3 regions of the Desmospora activa DSM 45169 genome follow, and region 2 is predicted to be linked to each of the others. Evidence: predicted binding sites of a transcription regulator. Region 2 holds the regulator's gene; each other region holds the start of a gene.
What was found. The regulator CtsR, encoded in region 2, represses protease genes until heat stress. The targets are predictions, from matches to a motif close to ATGGTCAATAAAGGTCAAACA.
Positions count from the first base shown of each region.

Region 1: the regulator CtsR is predicted to act here: its motif matches at 4,754-4,774, upstream of C8J48_RS12105 (ATP-dependent Clp protease ATP-binding subunit).
Region 3: the regulator CtsR is predicted to act here: its motif matches at 4,292-4,312, upstream of clpP (ATP-dependent Clp endopeptidase proteolytic subunit ClpP).

Region 1 is NZ_PZZP01000001.1:2,514,478-2,521,950, reverse strand. It holds gene C8J48_RS12115 (hypothetical protein) at 1-502, opposite strand, end outside; gene C8J48_RS12110 (VWA domain-containing protein) at 974-2,326, shown strand; gene C8J48_RS12105 (ATP-dependent Clp protease ATP-binding subunit) at 2,513-4,654, opposite strand; gene C8J48_RS12100 (hypothetical protein) at 4,917-5,195, shown strand; gene C8J48_RS12095 (SDR family NAD(P)-dependent oxidoreductase) at 5,523-6,623, opposite strand; tRNA gene C8J48_RS18780 (tRNA-Ala) at 6,692-6,763, shown strand; gene C8J48_RS12090 (MDR family MFS transporter) at 6,990-7,473, shown strand, end outside.
Region 2 is NZ_PZZP01000003.1:77,458-84,930, reverse strand. It holds gene C8J48_RS16520 (alkaline phosphatase) at 1-32, opposite strand, end outside; gene C8J48_RS16515 (aromatic acid exporter family protein) at 303-1,286, shown strand; gene C8J48_RS16510 (MgtC/SapB family protein) at 1,619-2,305, shown strand; gene C8J48_RS16505 (CtsR family transcriptional regulator) at 2,556-3,026, shown strand; gene mcsA (protein-arginine kinase activator protein McsA) at 3,033-3,560, shown strand; gene mcsB (protein-arginine kinase McsB) at 3,576-4,643, shown strand; gene C8J48_RS16490 (ATP-dependent Clp protease ATP-binding subunit) at 4,727-7,174, shown strand; gene radA (DNA repair protein RadA) at 7,290-7,473, shown strand, end outside.
Region 3 is NZ_PZZP01000002.1:226,635-234,107, forward strand. It holds gene C8J48_RS14355 (phosphoglycerate kinase) at 1-12, opposite strand, end outside; gene gap (type I glyceraldehyde-3-phosphate dehydrogenase) at 85-1,092, opposite strand; gene C8J48_RS14365 (sugar-binding transcriptional regulator) at 1,156-2,175, opposite strand; gene rpoN (RNA polymerase factor sigma-54) at 2,382-3,734, opposite strand; tRNA gene C8J48_RS14375 (tRNA-Arg) at 4,159-4,233, shown strand; gene clpP (ATP-dependent Clp endopeptidase proteolytic subunit ClpP) at 4,370-4,957, shown strand; gene C8J48_RS14385 (hypothetical protein) at 5,076-5,669, opposite strand; gene C8J48_RS14390 (hypothetical protein) at 5,837-6,520, shown strand; gene C8J48_RS14395 (hypothetical protein) at 6,747-7,058, opposite strand; gene C8J48_RS14400 (cation:proton antiporter) at 7,156-7,473, opposite strand, start outside.

The DNA.
Region 1 (7,473 bases), on a different contig from region 2:
TTATATTCCAATAGCATTCAAGTGTATCGGTAATGAATATTTCATATGCAATATTTTCTGGCATTGTAAGGTCAAGATCTTCGCTTCGATAGGGATTATTCAACAAAAAAGTTTTGATCTCATCAAGTTGTTGCTGGTTTAACTGCGAAAGCAAGTTATATAATTCATCTCCTATAAACTGGGAGGTTTCTCTCTCTAAATCGGCGGCAAAAGTCTGGTGAGATAAGCCGCAGCCGCTCACAAAGCTTGGAAGGGAGTTTCCGTTGTATTCCTCTAAAAATTGTTCCAAGGTTTGATAATCCTCTGTTTGCAGGTTTTGATTGGTTGAGATTAATCGTCCAGAGGAATCCCAGGGTGGATCAAGATTATGATCCACTTCATATTTGTTTTTTGTCAAAAATTGATAAGCCATCCATTTGGCGATGTGGTCAAAATATCGAGGAAACGCTTTCTCCATATGGGCTTTTACCTGCGGTTCCAGCCAAGTGGGTAAGGTATCCATATAAATACCTCCTATAACAATATATATAATATTTTCGCTAAATAGAATATATATTCCTTTTTTAGATGTCTTTATGTAAGATAGTGAGTAGAGAACAACGATTTAAAACCTTCCCGGTATCAACAGGAAAGGATGATTGCGACTTGCTCACATGGGATCGATCAAGAACTTCTGCGATTTAAATGGAATAAGTGGGAAAAACAGAGGGAACATGGGAGGTGCATTGCCCGCTGATTATGTTCGTTGTATCTTAGAACGGTGCTAGCCCTGAAATCAACGGATCGACGCCTACGTTTGCGTTCGATTATAACCGTCGGCGCAGATGGGACGAGTTTGCGGAAGTACCGGGATTCAGCTCAAGGGGGAAAGTGTGTTGTATCCGCAGGAAATAACGTTTCAAAATCTAGCGAAAACCGTTGGTCGCATTGAAGAGAGAACAACGCTTTTATCATATAGAAGGAGTGATGCCATTTGCATCGTTTTGGGATCATATGGTTGGCTTTTGTACTGGTGTTGACCGGATGCAGCAGTGGAGCCTCAGAGCCGCAAGCCGATACAAAAAAGAAGTTATCAGAAGCGGAAGAGAAAGAAGAAATGACGATCGATACTTTTGTTGCTTCACAGGATGCGAAGGGGATGTTGACGGATGGGCCGGGTAAATACGGTGGTGATCGTTATGATCTGGCAAAAGTGAAAGCGGAGATTGATCAATTTCCGGATGATCTAACGGCGGAGGAGTATTTTAATCGTTTGGTCTTTTTAGTGGCGGAAGATTATCGCCCTATCATGAAAACAATCGATGAATTTGATACGGATATTAACTTTCGTGAAGTGGAAGCGCCGAAAGGGCCACAAGAAGCCAAATTGCAGGAGCGCAATGTGGTGATCCTGCTTGACGCCAGCGGCAGTATGAAAGAAAAGGTGGACGGCGGGGTGAAGATGGATTTGGCGAAAAGAGCTGTGACCCGTTTTGCTTCTCAACTGCCGGAAGGGACCAATGTATCCCTACAGGTGTACGGACACAAAGGCAGCAATCAGGAAAAGGATAAACCGCTCTCCTGTGAAGGAATTGAAGAAGTTTATCCCTTGGCTCAATATGATCAAAGTAAGTTTGCAAAATCCCTCAACTCCTTTCAAGCCGCGGGCTGGACTCCTTTAGCGGCAAGTATGAAGGCGGCGAAAAAAACATTGGAGCAGGAAGCGAGCAGTGATGCGGTCAATGTGGTATATGTCGTCAGCGATGGGGAAGAAACCTGTGGCGGCAACCCGGCTCAAGCCGCACAAGAATTGCAGCAATCCAATATGAAAGCCGTTGTCAATATTATTGGATTTGATGTGGACGACGCTGGCGCGCGAGCACTAAAAGAAGTGGCACGCTCCGGTGGCGGTGAATATGTGACGGTGAATACGGAGGAGCAGTTACAACAATATTGGACAAGAGAACAGCTGCGTCTATATAAGGCATGGCGGAAATGGGGATGGGATACTCGCGGGAGTATGATGCGTTCATTTAACGATAAGATGGACGAAGCGCGTAAAACGATCTGTTGTTCATCTAGTGGTGAGCTGGCTGTCACATACAAGCAAGAAGAAGCCCGCTTAAGGGAAGCAAAAAATTATTTGGTGGAAACTCATGATCTACCCGCCCGTATTGCAGTTGATCTCAATTCCTTTATCTATCAACGATGGAGTTCGATTTTTAAACATGGAAAGAAAAGGTTTGAAGAAAAGGCAGAAGAGATAAGGAGAAATAAAGATCATTTAGAGAAAGAGATCAATGCCATTCGCGATATGAATCTGGAAAAATATGATCCTGGGTCATAAAACGGTTATCGCTTCTTTTAACCCCATATTAGGCCTGCCAAGTCGCGTGGAGCCGGATGATGAGCTGTCAAAGCCAGCTTCATCGAACACTATCCAATTCAACTTCTATTTATACGGTCAAAGTCAACTCTTTTGAGTAGCAATAAAACCCCCCGCCCGGAATCAATCCGCTGCGGGGGGTTATCGTTACACGCTCTTCACGATGATCTCACTATCTTCCACATCTACTTTAATCGTGTTTACATCCTCTATTTCCAACATGAGATCGGCGATGCCGTCTTCTACCTTCTCTTCGATGACGCGGCGAAGGGGGCGGGCGCCAAAGGCGGGATGGTGGCCCAGTTCCGCCAGTTTGGCTTTGGCCGCTGTGGTAACGGTAAGGGTCAGCCCTTGTTCTTGTGCGGCTTGATACACATCCGCCAGCATCAAGTCGACAATGGTGACCAAATCCTCCCGGTCAAGGGAGCGGAAGGGGATAATCCCGTCAAAGCGATTAAGAAATTCGGGACGGAAGAACTCGGATAGGGATTGCAACCAATCGGTCCTCCGCTCTTCTGTTGGATCGTTGCCGAAGCCGATCGCCGCTTTGGCTTTGCCGATACCGGCGTTACTGGTCATGATTAGGATCGTATCCTTAAAGCTGACGGTGCGTCCCTGGCTATCCGTGAGACGGCCATCCTCCATGATTTGCAAAAAGAGATGCTGTACATCAGGGTGTGCTTTTTCGATTTCATCCAGCAGGACGATGCTGTAGGGTTGACGGCGCACTTTTTCCGTCAGTTGGCCCGCTTCTTCATGGCCAACGTAGCCCGGAGGAGATCCGATCAGTTTGGAGATGGAGTGTTTCTCCATGTATTCGCTCATATCGAGGCGAATCATGGCTTTTTCCGTGCCAAACAACTCTCGTGCCAGCGTTTTGGCCAGTTCGGTTTTCCCAACCCCGGTTGGTCCGACAAATAGAAAGGAGCCGATGGGTCGAGTTCCTTTACGCAGTCCGGCGCGGTTACGACGGATGGCGCGAGTCACTTGGCGAACGGCGTCTTGTTGCCCGATCACTTGCGTGTTGAGACGCTCCGGCAAGCGCTTCATATTTTCCCGTTCGTCCTGATGCAGTTTGCGCACGGGAATCCCTGTTTTTTCCTCCACCAGCCGCTGGATAGTGCCCACATCGACGATCGCTTCTGTTGCGGCTTCTGCGGTAGTTTGCCTTAATGTTTGCTCCAGCTTCCGCTCTTCATCACGCAAACGGGCGGCACGCTCATAATCCTCCAGCTGGGTTGCCTCTTCTTTTTCCGCTTGGATACGCGCCAGCTGTTCACGCAGGTCGCGATCATCGCTGGTTTCATGAAGTAGGTTTACCTTGGAGCCGGCTTCATCCAGCAAGTCGATCGCTTTATCCGGCAGATGGCGGTCCTGGATGTAGCGGTGGGACAGATGGACACAGGCATTTACGGCATCCTCGGTGTAGCGTACGCGGTGGTACTCTTCATAATGGTTGCGTAGTCCTGCCAAAATCTGAATTGCTTCTTCTACGGACGGTTCTTTTACGATAATCGGCTGGAAACGGCGTTCCAAAGCTGCATCCTTTTCTATGCGACGATATTCTTTCAGTGTAGTGGCTCCGATCACTTGCAGCTCACCCCGGGCCAACGCTGGTTTTAAAATATTACCGGCATCGGAAGAGCCTTCAGCTGAACCGGCTCCCACCAATTGATGGATTTCATCGATAAATAGGATTACATCGGTTCGTTGTTGCAGTTCATGAATGAGTTGCTTCATCCGGTCTTCAAATTGCCCCCGGATGCCGGTATTGGCAACGAGGGAGGAGACATCCAACAGGTAGATCTCTTTCCCTTTCAGTTTTTGGGGTACTTGTCCTTGTACGATTTTTAACGCCAACCCTTCGGCGATGGCGGTTTTCCCGACACCGGGCTCACCGATGAGGACAGGGTTGTTTTTATTACGCCGGTTTAAGGTTTCAATCACCCGTGCGACTTCCGCATCCCGGCCGATTACGGGGTCGATCCGTCCGGAACGAGCAGCGTCGGACAAGTTTTTACCCAATTGGTCCAACAGCCCGCCGCTGCTTCCAGTGGTAACGGTCTGGGTTTGTGGCCCTTGTGCTTGGAATCCCTCTCCCGTGTTGGAGTTAAACATGGAACCAAACAGATCCGCAATCGAGGGTCCGCCAAAACCGGAGGAGAAGGGAATCTGATTTTTTAACTGTTGATGACAATTCGGGCATAGGTACAGCTGCCGTGTCTGGTTGTTGATACGCACACGCAGTTGCACTGTCGCCGGTTGTTGTTGACATTGTTCACAATGCATGACGATAACCTCCTTTAACATGGATATCTAATAAAAAAAGTTTGTTTGTGGTTTAGGTTTGACATTGACTATATTTGACCTTTATCTGTTTTTCATTATAACCTGACCTTCTTTGACTTTCAAGGGGGTGACAAAGTCCTGAACTTGTAAGGTTTTATGTGATCAAAAAGCTAAGCGACTACCTTGCTGTGGAAGGAGAGCGGGATAATATGATCGTGGTTGGAGCAGAATAGCCATGGAGTTAGTATGAGGAGGGAGCCCGATGCAATCGGAATCGACAGAGCGGGAAGTTCAGCTGCGCAGTGTAGATCAGGCGGAAATGGATTATTGGGTTAATCAAGTGCGGAACGGTTACCGTGAGATGACGGCGATCGCGTTGCGGGCGATACAGGGAGAAGAGAATATGGATGTGGAGATGAGCCAACCTCTGGGGGAAGAAGCGGAGTCATTGCATGATCAAGAAGTGGTTTGGCCTTTGGATGCAGAGAAGGAATGTTGTTATCGCAAAGATGGTGGACACGTAGTGGTACGATCTCGGTAGGGTTGGGAAATAGGAGTACAAGCAATAGATGTGGGGTTGGGGAAAGTTTGTATCTCCATTCCCTTTTTTATCCTTCGATGGAGGCTGTATTGTCAGTGATCCCTTTTAAGGAAACTGAACAACACTCCGTTGCGACTGACTTGGAGGTAGAGGGGGAGTATATTTGTATTCCCGCCGTCCAAAAGCTTACGATACAGTGGGCTTTTGGACGGCAATGAACAGCAATTTGCTATAGGTCACAAGGCTGCCGATCGTGCAGCGAAGTGAAACTTAAGTCGATGGTTCGCTGATTGATTGAACTTCGCGCGGAGAAGCCTTCACTCCGTTTTACCAATCGATCGGCTGATAATCCTTAAAAAACAAGCCGGTAGGCGGTTTATCCGCCTCTTTGCTCATATAGATCGGATCGCAGATACGAGCGGCGGCATCGTGAAAATCAAGGGGAAGTTGAATGGCGGCCTTGTTTGCTTTTTGTGGAATTTGATCAGATACCCAGCCGGGATCGACTGAGGTAATGTAGATGCGATCTTTTTTGTATTCCTTTGCCATCGTTAACGTCATCATATTGAGCGATGCTTTTGCCATGTTGGTGTGTACATGATAGGGATTTTTTCGTTTCATACTAAATTTCCCCTCGATTGAAGAAACATTGATAATAAAACGGTTGCGGCGGGGACTTCGCACCATCGCCGGTTTTAATTGTGTATTTAACAAAAATGGAGCCGTCACATTAATCAGTTGTACTTCCAACATCTCCACCAGGGGAATTTGATCAGCCTGGGCAGTCCAGGAATGGTACTCCCTTGATGTGGTAGTGATGGCATCGCCTTCACCCTGAACGGGTTGCAAGGGCTGCAATTGTAGTGGTGGTGAATCCGTTTGTTCAAAAGAAGTAACGGCAATCTCGCGGCTGCTGAGCTGTGGGGAGTGATTTCTGCCTAATCGATTTTGTAAACTTTGCTCGTTTTGAGCGAGTGCCACGTATTCTTCTTCCCGCATACGTACCGTTTGAGCCGCGTTATTGATAATGATGTCGATGGAGGGAAACTGTTTATCCAAAAAACGAGCAAACGCTTCTACTCGTTCAATCCGGCGAAAATCCAGACCATAGATATGGATGCGATCCTGCCAGTCACAACAGTCAGCTTCTTGCAAATAATGATGGAGGGCGGTATAAGGAAAACGGCTGGTTATAATCACCTGGGCACCGTCACGCAATAGGCGCAACGCAGTATAATACCCGATCTTGGTTCTTCCACCGGTGACCAGGGCGGTATAACCGTGTAAATCATGACGGGCTAAGCGCTTTTTTTCATTAAAATCACCACACTCCAGGCAGAGTAGGGGATAATGGGCGTGTTTTTCCAGCAAGGGTTGTTTACATACATAACATTTGTTTGGTTTGGGTGGTTTTTGCGAATGGGGCATGAGATCACCTATCATTCAAAAAAATAATAATTGCATTGCAATGTATCATACCATGGGTTAAAATGATTGTACATAGTAGCTTAAACAAAGCGCCTGTTTGGCAAGCAGCGAGATGAAGGTTTTAATCCTTCCTGTGTACTGCGGTAGTTTAATTCAAAATACCTGCGCTACGGGCAGGAGACAAAGGTTCCAATCCTTTCCGCAGGCAAGCCCCCACTTCGCGCCAAGCGAAGACTGGGGGCTTTATTTTGTGGAAATACTCGTTGAAATGTGAGAATAGAGAGGCTTCTCGTTGACATTTCCTAAAACGATCAAAAGCTGTTATATTATATGGAATGAAAAAATAGAGGAAGAGAAGTGGAGAGAATGCCGGGACGTTTACGACACTTGTATCAGGAGTATCACCCGCTAGTGTGGGTGTTGGCGGGAGGAACAATGTTTGCACGGGCGGCCTCTTTTATGAGTCTGCCTTTTTTAGCCCTTTATCTGGCCCGTTCATCGGAGTTGCCGCCGTGGTTGATCGGGTTGGTGGTGGGGATGGGGGCATTGGCAGGAACCTTTGGTGGGTTTGTGGGAGGTTATTTGTCCGATCGGTGGGGCCGAGGCGTGGTGATGGTAACCACCCTCTATGGATGGGTGGTGGTCTTTATCGGCTTTGCTCTGGCGACAGAAGTATGGATGTTTCTCCTGCTTAATACTTTAAATGGCTTGTGTCGCTCTTTTTTTGAGCCGACGAGCCAAGCGCTGATGGCTGACTTGACACCTCCGGAAAAAAGGATGCGGGTATTTGGGATTCGCTATATGGCCATCAATGTGGGTGCGGCACTGGGACCGCTCATTGGGGCGTATC
Region 2 (7,473 bases):
GCCAGTGTGATGCTTGTCCATTTTTTCCACATGGAAGAAATCAACTCCCTTGAGTAGTTATTAATTTGATTTTAACAGCGATACGTAAACAATCGATATAGATCCCGTAAAGTTTGGTTCAATTTTTCTGGTTTAAGATCCGGATCATCACTAGTTGCCTTCGCTAGAGTGGAATTGGATGTCGAATTCCTCTCTATTTTGGTCGAACCATTTTGAGGGTATGAAGAAAAAGGGGTTATAATGAAGAGACAGGATCGGCAGGAGGGTTAAGCTATATTAATCGCATTTGACATCGATCAACCATGGAGGGAACCGTTCTGGGAAAAAAACGGGAGCTTCGATTTAAAATTGGATACCGAACGATAAAGACGGCGGTGGGAGTCGGCTTTTCCGTGTGGATAGCGCGGGAACTGGGATTGGAATCGTACACGATGGCGGGCGTCATCACCATGTTGTGTATCCAACCGACTATTAAACGTTCCATCAATACCGCGCTGTCACGCCTTCTATGCGGATTGTTGGCTATGTTGGTCAGTGGGTTGGTCTTTACCCTCGTCGGTTACAACATACCTGCGGTGATTCTCTTTTTTCTGGCGGTCATCCCGTTGGCTACCCGCCTCAATGTGCAGGAAGGTCTTGTGATCAGTGCCGTTGTCGTTTTTCACGTATTTTTATATGAACAATGGACTTGGTCCTTCTTCTTCAATGAGATGATTTTAATCCTGATCGGTGTAGTGACGGCCTTAATCCTCAATTTGCACATGCCCAATTTGCAAAAGCGAATGAATCGCATGAAAAAAGAGATCGATCAAGCACTGACGAAGACGCTGCTGTTGGTGGCACAAGGCATACGCGAAGGGGAAAGCAGTGGATATGAGCAAGAGTTGGATCGTTTGAAAGAGATGTTGCAACAGGCGGAACGACTGGGGCGTTCCGATGTGGAGAATCATCTGTTTCGAGGCGAGGGATCGTTTCAACATTATCTGGATGTGCGTACACAGCAGTTTTACGGGTTGGAACGGATGGAGCCGTTGCTTCGATCGTTGCGAGGGCGGGATCCGCATGGAGCACCGATTGCACAGCTGTTGGAAAATTGGATAAAAGGGCGCAATCACAGCACCAAGCCCGATCGGGAACTTCACTCGATGGAAGAGCTGGCGCTCTTATATGAACGTTTTCGCAATGATGCGCTACCTGCCTCCCGAGAGGAATTTGAAACCCGCTCCGCGCTCTACCAACTGATGCGTGAATGGTCGCAATATCTGCGGTGGGAACAAAAATTGTAAAATAAATTGAGAGAATTGGTTGTCTATCACTTTCCTAAACTGGCACACCAACATAGTATAAAGCAAGCCTTGATTAGGGAGGGACCGATATGAGTGGTAGTTTCTTTGGATTGAGACGTTTGCTGATATTCTTGCTGGTGATCGCCACCATCTTTGCTTTGGTTTGTTGGTAAACGGATGAATGGACACCTTTTCAGGATATGGTTTCCTGAAAAGGTGTTTTCTTTTTTTCGTGAGGGCAAATGATATGGAAAACCGGTGGGTACATATGAATATTTTCAGATAATCAACTAACCTGTTCATATAAGCAAAAGCGTGAAGGGATGGATGAGATGGAAGACAGCATTTGGGTGATCTCCTATGGAGAGACGTCGATTCGGTTACTGATCGCAACTGCTCTAGGCGGTTTGATCGGGTGGGAACGGGAGCGAAACAACCATCCAGCCGGATTTCGTACGCATATTCTGGTTTGTGTGGGATCGACTTTAATCATGTTGATCTCCATTTATGGCTTTGCTCCGTTTATGGCGGAATCCCAGGTACGCTTTTCTCCAGATCGAATTGCAGCACAGGTGGTGAGCGGAATCGGCTTTTTGGGAGCGGGAACGATTCTGCGCCAGGGATATACCGTTAGCGGACTTACGACTGCCGCATCACTGTGGGTGGTAGCGGGAATCGGGTTGGCGGTGGGGTGTGGACTTCATTTTGAAGCAGCGTTGACCACGGTAATCGCTTTGATCAGTTTGGAGTTATTAAACCGGGCGGAAGGCATTCTCTTTCACCGCCGTCGACTAAAAGTGGTACGAATTCAGGCTGTGGATCAGCCGGGTTTACTGGGAGAATTGGCGACGGCGATGGGTCAGATGGAAATCTCTATTCGGCAAGTACAGGTGGATGAAGGTGGAGAGTCAGAGGTGGAAATTATTTTTACACTACGCTTTCCGCCGGACAAACAGATTCCGGAAATGATTGAAGCGGTGCGGGGGGTATCCGGTGTAAAAAGTGTCCATGTCGATTGATAAGCATCGCATATTACAGCAAAAGTTCGTACCACACCCGGGGGTTTGGCCGTTTTTCATAAATGTGACACCCATCGCATCTTCGCTTTCGCAACAGGGAATCCCGCCTTTTCGCTCCATACACTCGTATGAAACAAATGTAGGCGGTTAAAATGATTACCAGATCGGTTTTCTCTTGGCAAGCAGCGGAAGGTTCGCTATAATGAAATCACAAGGTCAAAGTTAGTCAAAGTCAGCGGGAGGTTCTCCGATGTCGAGTATCTCAGACATCATCGAAGGATATTTAATTAAAACATTACGGGAGGCTCCCTCCGGCACGATCCAAGTGAAACGGAGTGAGTTGGCGGACTTGTTTCAGTGCGTCCCTTCCCAGATTAACTATGTGATTAGCACCCGCTTTACAGTGGAAAAAGGGTATCTAGTGGAAAGCAAACGGGGCGGTGGCGGTTATATCCGCATCCGAAAGGTTCGTTTTGCTACTCCCAAAGCGCATTATGATGTACTCCTCCGCATGATCGGCAACCAATTGAGCCAGTCTGCCGCCGAAGATTTGATTACACGTCTGCGGGAGGAAGATTGGATGACGGTGCGAGAAGCGTATATGGTGAAAAAGTTGGTTTCGCGCGAGGTACTGGATTTGCCGGTATCGGTGCGAGACCATATACGGGCGCGCATGTTGCGTTCCATCGTGACCACGCTATTCGCCAACAAAGGAGAGTGACTTCCGATGCAGTGCCAGGAATGCGGAAAGCGTCCCGCTACCCTCCACTACACCAAAATTATCAATGGGGAAAAGACGGAGTTTCATCTGTGCGATAGTTGTGCCCGCGACAAAGGCGAACAGATGCCGGGCTTTGACGGTGGATTTTCGATTCATCATTTATTGTCCGGATTGCTCAATATGGAGCCTTCTGTCGCTGAAGGGAAACCGCGGGGCCAAACAGAAGCTCCTTCTGTCTTGCGCTGTCCCACCTGCGGTCTGACATACAATCAGTTTAGCAAAATTGGACGATTTGGCTGTAGTAATTGCTACCAAGCTTTTGGCGAACGTTTGGAACCCTTGTTTCGGCGGGTGCACGGCAATACTTCCCATCGGGGGAAGGTGCCGCAGCGCACCGGAGGAAAGTTGAAACTGCGCCGCGAAATTGAACAGTTGCGGGGTGAGTTATCCAAACGAATACAAAATGAAGAATTTGAAGAGGCGGCACGGTTGCGAGATCATATTCGCTCGCTTCAGGAAAAATTGCAAGGGTAGGGGGAAGAAGCTGGCATGTCACTCCGACGGTTTACCCAACACGCATTGAGCGAATGGATGCGCGGCGAAGGTCCGCAGTCGGATATTGTTATCTCCAGCCGCGTGCGGGTTGCCCGCAATTTGTCTGGCCTTCCGTTTCCGATGTTGGCTACTTCCAGTCAGTCTGCAGAAGTGGTGCGAAAAGTAGAGGAAGCGCTGCGCCAGGAGCCGGTTCATCCCATTCTGCGAAAAGCGGAGCTCTTACGGATGGATGATTTATCCGATCTGGAAAAGCGCGTGTTGGTGGAGAAACATCTCATCAGTCCCCATCTGGCGGAAGAATCGCGCTGTGGAGCGGTGGTCCTCTCTGCGAACGAAGCAGTCAGCATCATGATCAATGAAGAAGATCACATCCGGATTCAATGTCTGTTTCCTGGATTTCAACCTTTTGAAGCATGGCGCTTGGCCAATGAGTTGGATGATTGGTTTGAAAACACGCTTTCTTATGCTTTTAATGAAAAAAGCGGCTTTCTTACCAGCTGCCCCACGAATGTAGGTACCGGGATTCGGGCGTCGGTAATGGTCCATTTGCCGGCGTTGGCGATGACACAGCAGCGCAATCGCCTGTTTCCGGCGATTACGCAGGTAGGTCTGGCGGTGCGAGGGATTTACGGCGAAGGTTCGGAAGCATTGGGCAACCTGTACCAGGTATCCAATCAGGTCACTCTGGGGCAAGCGGAAGAGGAGATCATCGATAAATTGCAGAGTGTCGTCCGCCAGATGATTGAACATGAAAAAAATGCCCGCCGGCGTCTGATGGAAACGACCCGGATTCCATTGGAAGATCGGGTACACCGTTCATTGGGGATCTTAGGCCATGCACGGGTGATCAGTTCCAAAGAAGCGATGGAACGACTCTCCGACGTGAGATTGGGTGTCGATCTCGGCATCTTGTCGGCAGTTTCCGCCAATGTGATGAATGAATTGATGGTAAAGACACAACCCGGATTTTTGCAACAACACGCCCAGATGCGGTTGGATTCGGATGAAAGAGACATCCGGCGGGCGACGATGATTCGGGAACATATCCATAAGCAGGATTGAGCACGCAGACTCAAAAATCCCACTCCATTACTAATCGATAAGCTGAGAACGAATATTTCCCAAAAAGCGAGGTGCATTCACCCATGATGTTTGGACGATTTACAGAACGGGCGCAAAAAGTGTTGGCGCTGGCCCAGGAAGAAGCAGCCCGCTTAGGGCATGGCAATATCGGCACCGAACATATTCTGCTGGGGTTGGTGCGGGAAGGGGAAGGAATTGCGGCCAAAGCGCTGATGGGATTGGGTCTCGGTTTGGAAAAGATCCAGAAAGAAGTGGAATCCCTGATAGGGCGCGGACAGGGACAAACAGCTGATATCGCCTATACCCCCCGAGCGAAAAAAGTGATTGAGCTATCGATGGACGAAGCCCGTAAACTGGGTCATACCTATGTGGGCACCGAACACATCCTCCTGGGATTAATCCGGGAGGGAGAAGGGGTGGCCGCCCGCGTCCTCAACAACTTGGGTGTCAGCCTTAACAAAGCGCGCCAACAAGTACTACAATTGTTGGGCAGTTCGGAAGCGGTCAGTTCCCATCAGAGTGCCGGCAATGGGGCCAATACACCGACACTGGACAGTCTGGCCCGTGATTTGACTGCCTCCGCCGAGGAGGATAATCTGGATCCCGTAATTGGACGCAGTAAGGAGATTGAGCGGGTGATCCAGGTATTATCCCGGCGTACCAAAAACAACCCTGTATTGATCGGGGAGCCTGGTGTCGGGAAAACAGCAGTTGCTGAAGGCTTGGCGCAGAAGATCGTCGACGGGGAAACGCCGGAAACCCTGCGAGGCAAACGGGTGATGACCCTGGATATGGGGACCGTTGTCGCCGGTACCAAATACCGGGGTGAATTTGAGGATCGGTTGAAAAAGATCATGGATGAGATCCGACAAGCGGGTAACGTCATCCTATTTATCGATGAGTTGCACACCTTGATCGGAGCCGGTGGCGCAGAAGGGGCGATCGATGCCTCCAATATTCTCAAACCGGCGCTGGCTCGGGGTGACCTACAGTGCATCGGTGCCACCACCTTGGATGAGTATCGTAAATACATCGAGAAGGATGCCGCTTTAGAGCGCCGCTTCCAACCGATTACCGTGGAAGAGCCGTCGGCGGACGAAGCGTTTCAGATTTTGCAGGGATTACGGGATCGCTATGAAGCGCATCATCGGGTGAAGATTACCGATGAGGCGATTGATCAAGCGGTAAAGCTGTCGGACCGGTATATCACCGAGCGCTTTTTGCCGGATAAAGCGATTGATCTGGTCGATGAAGCAGCCTCTAAGGTGCGCCTCTCCTCCTATACCGTGCCACCAGAACTAAAAGAGATGGAACAGAAGCTGGAAGAAGTGCGCAAGGAAAAGGATGCCGCTGTGCAGAGCCAGGAGTTTGAAAAAGCGGCTTCACTGCGGGACCGGGAACAGAAGTTACGGGAGGAGCTGGAATCCACCCGCAATCGTTGGAAAGCGGATCAAGGCAAGACGGATTCGCAAGTAACCGGGGAGGATATCGCCGAAGTAGTAGCCAGCTGGACCGGTATCCCGGTGAAAAAGCTGGCTGAAGAGGAATCGGAGCGGCTGCTAAAAATGGAGGAGATCTTGCACCAGCGGGTCATTGGGCAGGATGAAGCCGTCCGTTCCGTCGCCAGGGCGATCCGGCGAGCCCGTGCCGGTCTAAAAGATCCCAAGCGACCGATTGGCTCCTTTATTTTCCTTGGCCCTACCGGCGTGGGGAAAACCGAACTGGCGCGAGCGTTGGCGGAGTCGATGTTTGGCGATGAAGGTGCTATGATTCGCATCGATATGTCGGAGTATATGGAGAAGCATACTACTGCCCGTTTGGTCGGGGCCCCGCCGGGATATGTCGGCTATGATGAAGGTGGGCAACTGACGGAAAAAGTGCGTCGCAAACCTTACTCCGTCGTCCTATTCGATGAGGTGGAAAAAGCACATCCCGAAGTATTTAATGTGATGCTGCAAGTGCTGGAAGATGGTCGTCTCACCGATGGCAAAGGGCGCACCGTCGACTTCCGCAACACGGTGATCATCATGACCTCCAACGTCGGTGCCGATATGATCCGCAAAAACGCCCGACTCGGCTTTGCTACCGGTCAGACGGACACTGATGAATATGAGACGATGAAACAGAATGTGATGGAAGAGCTGAAGAAAAGCTTCCGTCCTGAATTTCTCAATCGAATCGATGACTTAATCGTCTTCCACTCCTTAAAAGAGGAACACTTGGAAGAGATCGTCTCCTTGATGTCCGGCGACCTGCGCAAACGCTTAAAGGAACAGGAGATTGATTTTGTCCTCTCGGAAGCAGCTACACGCTATCTGGCCAAGGCCGGATTTGATCCCACTTATGGGGCGCGACCACTTCGGCGAGCGATCCAGAAGCATATCGAGGATCGGCTGTCGGAAGAATTGCTGAAGGGTAACATTAAATACGGCGACACCATTGAAATTGATGAAAAAGACGGGGAGCTGACAGTGACGCGCACAGCCCTCAGCCATTCCGCTCAGTCGTAAATATCACTTTCACCGCCCTTATTGTAGGCGGTGATTTTTTATGGTGTGGCCTGCATTTGGTGGAAAAGATGATATAATGGATAAAGAAACCATATGCATGAATAGGGGACTCGCAGTGGCAAAGATCAAATCAAAATTCACTTGTCAGGAATGTGGCTATGAATCACCCAAATGGATGGGACGCTGCCCAGGGTGTGGCGAGTGGAATACCTTGGTGGAAGAGCGTGAGTCCCGTCACGCCCCGGGTCGCTCTGGGGTAGCCGCCACCGGGGTTCGCAAGCGGGAGGCCACTCCGATCA
Region 3 (7,473 bases), on a different contig from region 2:
CTGTTTGTTCATCGGTCTTCGTCCCTCCTCGGCATGAGAAAGAGGAGAGTGTCCTCCCCTCTCACCTTCCTCTATATTCTAGACTTAGAGACCCTTCTTGGCAATGTGACCGATGAGGTCGACAACGCGGTTGGAGAAGCCCCACTCGTTGTCATACCAGGAGATCACTTTTACCATGTTGCCATCTTGAATCATGGTGGAAAGGCCATCCACGATCGAGCTGTGGCTATCTCCGTTATAATCCTTGGACACCAGCGGCTCATCGGAGAAGCCCATCACACCTTTGTGGCTGCCTTCTGCCGCCTGGCGCAGCGCGTCATTAATTTCATCCACAGTTACTTCTTGATCCAACTCAGCTACAAAATCGACCACGGACACGTTGGAAGTAGGAACGCGCATCGAGAAGCCGTTCAGCTTCCCACTCAGTTCCGGCAACACTTTGGAAACAGCCTTGGCGGCTCCGGTCGTAGTGGGAATGATTGATTCAGCCGCAGCACGAGCCCGGCGCAGATCTTTATGAGGCAGATCCAGCAGTTGCTGATCGTTGGTATAGGAGTGAACCGTTGTCATCAAACCGCGACGGACGCCAAACTTCTCATGTAGCACTTTGACGACGGGAGCGAGACAGTTGGTGGTGCAGGATGCGTTGGAAATGACATGATGAGAAGCCGGATCGTATTTGTCGTGGTTGACCCCCATTACCACCGTCAGATCTTCATTGCTAGCGGGTGCGGAGATGATCACTTTTTTGGCACCGGCTTGGCGATGTTTATCCGCATCTTCTTTCTTGGTGAAGCGCCCGGTTGACTCCACTACTACTTCTACCCCCAGTTCACCCCAGGGCAATTGGGCTGGGTCCCGTTCAGCCAGTACTTTTACTTCACGGCCGTCCACGATCAAGCCGTTTGCCGTCACCTCGACGGAAGCATCCAATTTGCCATGGATCGAATCGTATTTCAACAGATGTGCCAAGGTGTTGGCGTCCGTTAAGTCGTTGATCGCCACCACTTCTACATCGGGGTTGTTTAGTGCAATCCGAAAAACTGCACGACCAATTCGTCCAAAACCGTTAATGCCAATCTTCGTTGCCATTCTTATCCCTCCAAATTCTAAGTTGATCAAAACCGTCCCTCGCGGGATCGGGTTTTACCAATTTCAATGTGCTAAGATGGCGCGGGCAGCCGCCTCATCGGTGATAAGCGTATCCCTGCCCACGACCGGACAGATCGCAGCGACCGCTTCCGCTTTGCTGCTGCCGCCAGCTACAGCCACTGTATACTCCACTCGGTCCAAATCGCTGACATGGAGACCGATACTACGCCCACGGTATACAATTTTCCCTTGTCGGTTGAAATAGTATCCAAATGCTTCTCCGACGGCACCCTCTCGTTCCAACTGTTGCAACAGGGAGGGTGTCGATTTGCGGCGGGTGGCCATCGCCCTCGCATCCCCGATACCGTGTACCACGATACGAGCGGATCGCACTAATTCCAGCACTTCTTGGATGTGCGGTTCCCGTACCAATGTCTCATAAGCATCATCACTCAACTGGTCCGGGACATGCATTAAGCGGTATTGCCCGCCTGATTTTTGCGCCATCAGGGAAGCGATGTAGTTTGCCTCCAGTTCCACCGCCTCACCCAAACCACCACGGGCCGGAACAAACGTCGTCTCTTTCAATCCAGGCGAAGCCGTGATCATATTCGCCACCGCCGCTACCGTCGTTCCACCGGCAACCGCAATCACCTGCTTCGGACGGGCCAGCTGCTTTAACAGGCGGGCTCCAGCGCGACCCATCTCCTGTTTCACCCAATCGGATCGATCTGCATCACCGGGTACAATCACCACTCGCTTTAACCCCAGATGGGAACACAGCTGCTTTTCCAGCTCCGTTAAACCGAACAGATCTTTAATCAGAGGCTCCATCTCCACAACCAAATCCATACCGGTAGCGGTTAGTTGCATCCCTACCGATTCAATGCGGATCAGCCCCTGTTCTTGCAAGAACTCTACTTCACTTCGCAAAATCCGTTCCGTATAGCCCAAGGCAGAAGCGAGACTGCGTCGTCCGACCGGTTGCATCAACTGAAGATGGCGCAAAATCTCATAACGATTGCGCATCGTATCCAGCAGATCGGGAAGGAGTTGACTTTGCATCTCTAATATCTTTTTCATGTTATCCCCCGGGACTAAAAATGTCCCATGTAGCAAAATACGTCCCATACAGACCAAAAAAAGAGGAAGCTCACTTCCACCTTGATTGTAGCGAATCAAATTCTGTTTGACAAGAAGCAGATATCAGATTGACGACAAAGTGGGCTCAAGGCTCGATTTTTGTCTTCCCTTCAGTTTGTCAGCAGCCTCTGATATCTTCTTTTACTCTAATCGGAATAGCGACGGCGGACTTGGGAGGAGGGAAACCCCAACTCTTCTCTGTACTTTGCCACCGTTCGCCGTGAAATGCGCACACCTTCGCCTTGAAGCACATCGGCGATCTGTTGATCGGAAAAAGGTTGTATTTTCCGTTCCCTCTCAATCATACGTGCAATGTTATCTTTAACACTTTGAGCGGAAACATTCGTCCCTTGTGCCGTAGATACCCCTGATGGAAAAAAATAACGAAAAGGGAGTAAGCCGCGGGGGGTTTGCATATATTTCTGCTGAGTCGCTCGACTTACCGTCGATTCGTGCAAACCGAGGAAATCGGCGATTTGTCTCAATGTGAGCGGCTTTAGGCGGGAAATCCCGTGATTAAAAAATTCCTGTTGCTCATCCACAATCGTTTGCGCCACCCGACGCAGGGTTTGCCGTCGTTGCTCCACGCTTTTTACCAACCATAAAGCCGCTTGCCACTGACGCTTGATATAAGGTAAAGCTTGCTGCGCTTCTTCATCCTGTCGCCGCAAAAAATGTTCATAATGCGTATTGATACCTAGGCGGGGCATGCCCCCTTCATTTACCGTCACCCGATACGAACCGTTTACAGCCTCTACAATCACATCCGGCCGGATATAATGGGAATCAACGCCTCCAAAGGCGAGTCCGGGACGGGGATCCAAAGTTTTAATGCAATCGGCGGCTTGTTGAACCGACACCAGATCACATCCGATTACTTTCGCCACCTGTCGGTGCCTACCGGCAGCAATATCCTGTAAATGATTCTCCGTTATGGTTAAAGCAATGGGATCAGGGTCCGGTTTTCGAAGCAATTGTAGGCGTAGACATTCCGACAGCGACCGCGCTCCCACACCGGCAGGATCCATCGATTGCAACACGCCTAAACAGGCTTGAAACTGGTCAATCCCGACATTAAAGCGCTTACATATTTGTACGGCATCCAACCCCAAATAACCGTGTTCATCCAAATTGCCGATCAAATAGGAAACAATACGCTCCGTTTGTTGATCTACGTTCATGAGCCGGAGCTGACTTTCCAAACCTTCCGCCAGTGTTTCCTCTCTCGCCGGGGCTTCCCATTGACGATCCTCATCATCCCGCCGAATAGGTGCTCTGGAGACCGTTCCACTTCGCCAATAATCGGTCCAAGCTAGTATCTCCTCTCCACCGCCTCCCTCCACTTCCAAAACGGGATTTTCCAAGGCTTGTTCCTGTAAAAATTGAACCAATTCGGTGGCGGAATACTGCAACACTTGGATTGCCTGACGTAACTCTGGTGTCATTGCTAGTTTCATCCGCTGGTCTTGAATTAAGCCAAAGCCCATCGATAATGCCATTGTTCCGTCACCTCCGCGTGATCCATTATATGTGTCGTCGGTTCCATTTGATGCCGCCGATATCAGCCATAAAATCAGATGGATGACAAAGTGGACCCGGGTCCCGATTTTCGTCTTCCCTTCAGTTTGTCAGCAGCCTCAAACCGCTTTTTCTTTTTGGGAGATGATTAGGGATTAAGTTGGAAGGGAAGAAATAGACAAGGAATCTTGAACAGGCTAAACAGTTTAAGTAGGAGTCCATTCGGTGCATGATACGAGCGCCCTCCTTTTTTATTTTAGCATAAACCCATATCCGAGTGGGGTATCTTGTAACGTACACAATATAGCTGATGGTTGTCATTTTTTCCAGGGATTGCGCCAAAAACATCCTTGCATTTCACGGTGAAATTCGATATACTAGTCTTTGTCTCCAGATACACAACAAGCGCCTATAGCTCAGGGGATAGAGCACTGGTCTCCGGAACCAGGTGCCCAGGTTCGAATCCTGGTAGGCGCACCAAGGAAAACATGACAGCCAACTGGTTGTCATGTTTTTTATTTGCTATTCATCCTGACCTATCTTGACCTTTGCTGACCATTTGGGTTATGATGGAATTGGATAATGAAGAGTCCACCTGATCGAGGAGGAGCCAAAAATGAATTTAATTCCCTATGTGGTTGAACAGACCAATCGCGGTGAACGTTCCTATGACATCTATTCCCGTTTGTTAAAAGATCGTATTATTTTCCTCGGCAGTGAGATCAATGATGTCGTTGCCAACACCATCGTCGCTCAACTTCTATTTTTGCAAACGGAAGACCCCAATAAAGACATTCAGCTGTATATCAACTCTCCCGGCGGTTCCATCTCAGCCGGATTCGCCATCTATGATACGATGCAACACGTCAAGTGTGACATCCAGACGATCTGCATCGGAATGGCCGCTTCCATGGGTGCCTTTCTCCTCTCTTCCGGCACAAAGGGAAAACGGCTAGCCTTGCCCAACAGCGAAGTTATGATCCATCAACCCTTAGGTGGAGCACAGGGACAAGCGACCGACATCGAAATCAGTGCCAAACGAATTCTGCGTATGCGGGACCGTTTAAACCAACTGCTGTCGGACCAGACTGGTCAGCCGCTGAAAAAAATTCAACAGGACACGGATCGCGACCATTTTATGACCGCGGAACAAGCGAAGGATTACGGTTTAATCGACAATATCGTGCTCCATCAAGGAAAGTGAGTTAGGAACAACTTTTTGACTACAAAAGAAAAGTGTATCTACTGCACTCACATACAAGCTAGTCTAGCCCTTCATAAATGAAGGGCTTTTTTAATAAAAATAAAGGAGTGATCAAACTCTACTTTTGCCCTTTCGCTTCTTTCCAGGCATCCGTCAACATTTTATGAAACGTGACACCGCCCTCGGACTCCAGAATCTCCACCTTCATCTGCTGACCGCCGTCATACTGGATCAAAATCACATCGACGATTTCACCCCAATCTTCCCGCTCGTGGTGTTTGATTTTATTCACTTTTTCCAGGGGAACGTCCGTTATGCGCCCCTGTCGCTGGTAACGAAGAGCTTGTTCGGTCAACACCGCCACTTCTGATCGATCCTCATATTTATCGTAATAAGCTAAAAGCGTCTCCCCATCCTGTACCAATCCTTCGTCTTCGACAAAGGCCAACGCGTCATCGCTCATCTCATTGGGAGCCAACACCCCCCAGTCGCCGCCCCAATCCTCATCCACCATCGCATCAAAATCCTGAAATGATTGGCTAAATGAATCCGTGATAACGGAAAAGTACATCACAAACAGCACAACGGAAACGACACACAACAATAGGACAAATCCGCCGCAACCAATCAGCCAGGGAAGGGCGCTGCGCTCCTTGGGCATATTGTTTTCCACGCTACTCTCTCCTTTGATGGTACCCGATATTCTCTTCATACGGAGCTGCCGCCCCTTTGCTCCAGGAAGCTATAGTTTATTCGCCAATTACCGACGCCAATCCTCTTCCACTGCTGATATTTCATCCTCAACTCACATTGTCAGATTGCCCCGATTATGATACGCTGTTAACGGGTATGATGGGCGAGCGGAGGAGGATCATTTCATTGAGAACTGCCGTTTGGACCGCTCTCATCTGCCTGCTGACTTTTGCGGCAAGCCCGATCGCCTTCGCCGAAACTTCAGATTCTGATTCCCTTTCCCTTGAAGGTACTTATTCCACGCAAGACGGTAAACACATCATCGAAGTAACCCTGCCCCAAGCAGAGCAACCGACAGGCAATTGGGTCGTCACCCTGAACGGAAGTGATGAACAAGCTTCCCCGGAAGGGACAAGCCTCGATCAGTTCACCACCCAGTACGATGACTTGGTGGAAGGTCGCAACTATCAGGTTATTGCCGTTTTTTACGGTAAAGACGGTAAGACACCCGTTGACCTGAATACTTGCTTTGAATTTAAAGCGAACGCGGCTGATGATGCGAGTGAACCGGTTGTATTGAAAGACTGCGGGCTTGGTGGCGGTAATCTGGATGAGACGGATGCCGTAGAGGTTGATACGACGGAATCCCACTCAACTGGATCAAAGGATACAGCGCCGGGAGACGAAGATTCTGAATTGGAAGAATCGGGAATCCTAAGCAATATGATGAGTGGCACCACCGTTCAACAAGGTGGCCCAATGCCGGAAACATCCATCAGCTCTCTGAGCTGGTTTGCATGGGGCGGTCATCTCATGTTGGTGGGCTGTGCGCTCTTAGGATTTCGTAGCCCTCGCCAAGACCTGTCCTAATCACATCCATTTTCGGGAAAGGGAGAGGAGAGATCGGCGGGCGTCATGCCGCTTCAAACCCTTGATTCAATCATTAAGACACGTAAACACTCAAATTTCTACCGAAAAATTTACGCCCATCCACCCAGACAGGCCTTACTAGGCCTGTCTTTTCCGCATATATACGGCCATTTCAACGGCAGGAAGCGGCCATCACACTCACAGAAAGATCCCTTAATCTGCGACATTAAGGACGGTAATTGTCTTCACATTCTTTGGTCTCAACGTCGTAGGAAACCTCAAATGTAACGGTAGGTTCCTCTTTGGCAAAAGCGACGGCATCCACACGCTTGGAACAGCTGGCACCAAATCCCGTACACCCTCGCTTTAGTTCCGTCACTTCAAACTCTTGATTGTATTTATCGTGCAGATATTCTTCCATGCTTTTCTCCGTCTCTTCCCAATCGATCTCGGGAAGGATTAACTCAGAAAAACTACAGCCGGGGAGTACTACCATAACCAATAAAAGCACTATCCACAACTGTTTTCTCGTCAGCATGATGATTCCTCCTTTCTCCCACAGTTTGCTCTCGTCCATGTTTTAAAACCAGTATCCACCTCGTGATGGGTGGATACTGGAGTCTGCTTGATATCCGTCAAGTTCGGGCCATTTTTTTCTTTTTGCCAAATAAAGCCTTGGTAATGCGTGGAGCAGTCAGAAACAGCACCATCCCTACCACAGCAGAAAACAGAATAAACATCCCGCTAAACAGTTGCAGCGAACCAGTAGCCAAGGCGGCGATAATAATCGAAAACTCACCCCGTTGGGTAAAAGAGAGACCTGCGCGTACCGATTGACGGGTGGTTAAGCCATATAGCTTTCCCCCGATCACCCCTGTTAAGATTTTGCCGATAATGGACCACAACAACAGCACCACTAACAGCCCTACCATTGGAATGCCTTCAAAAATATC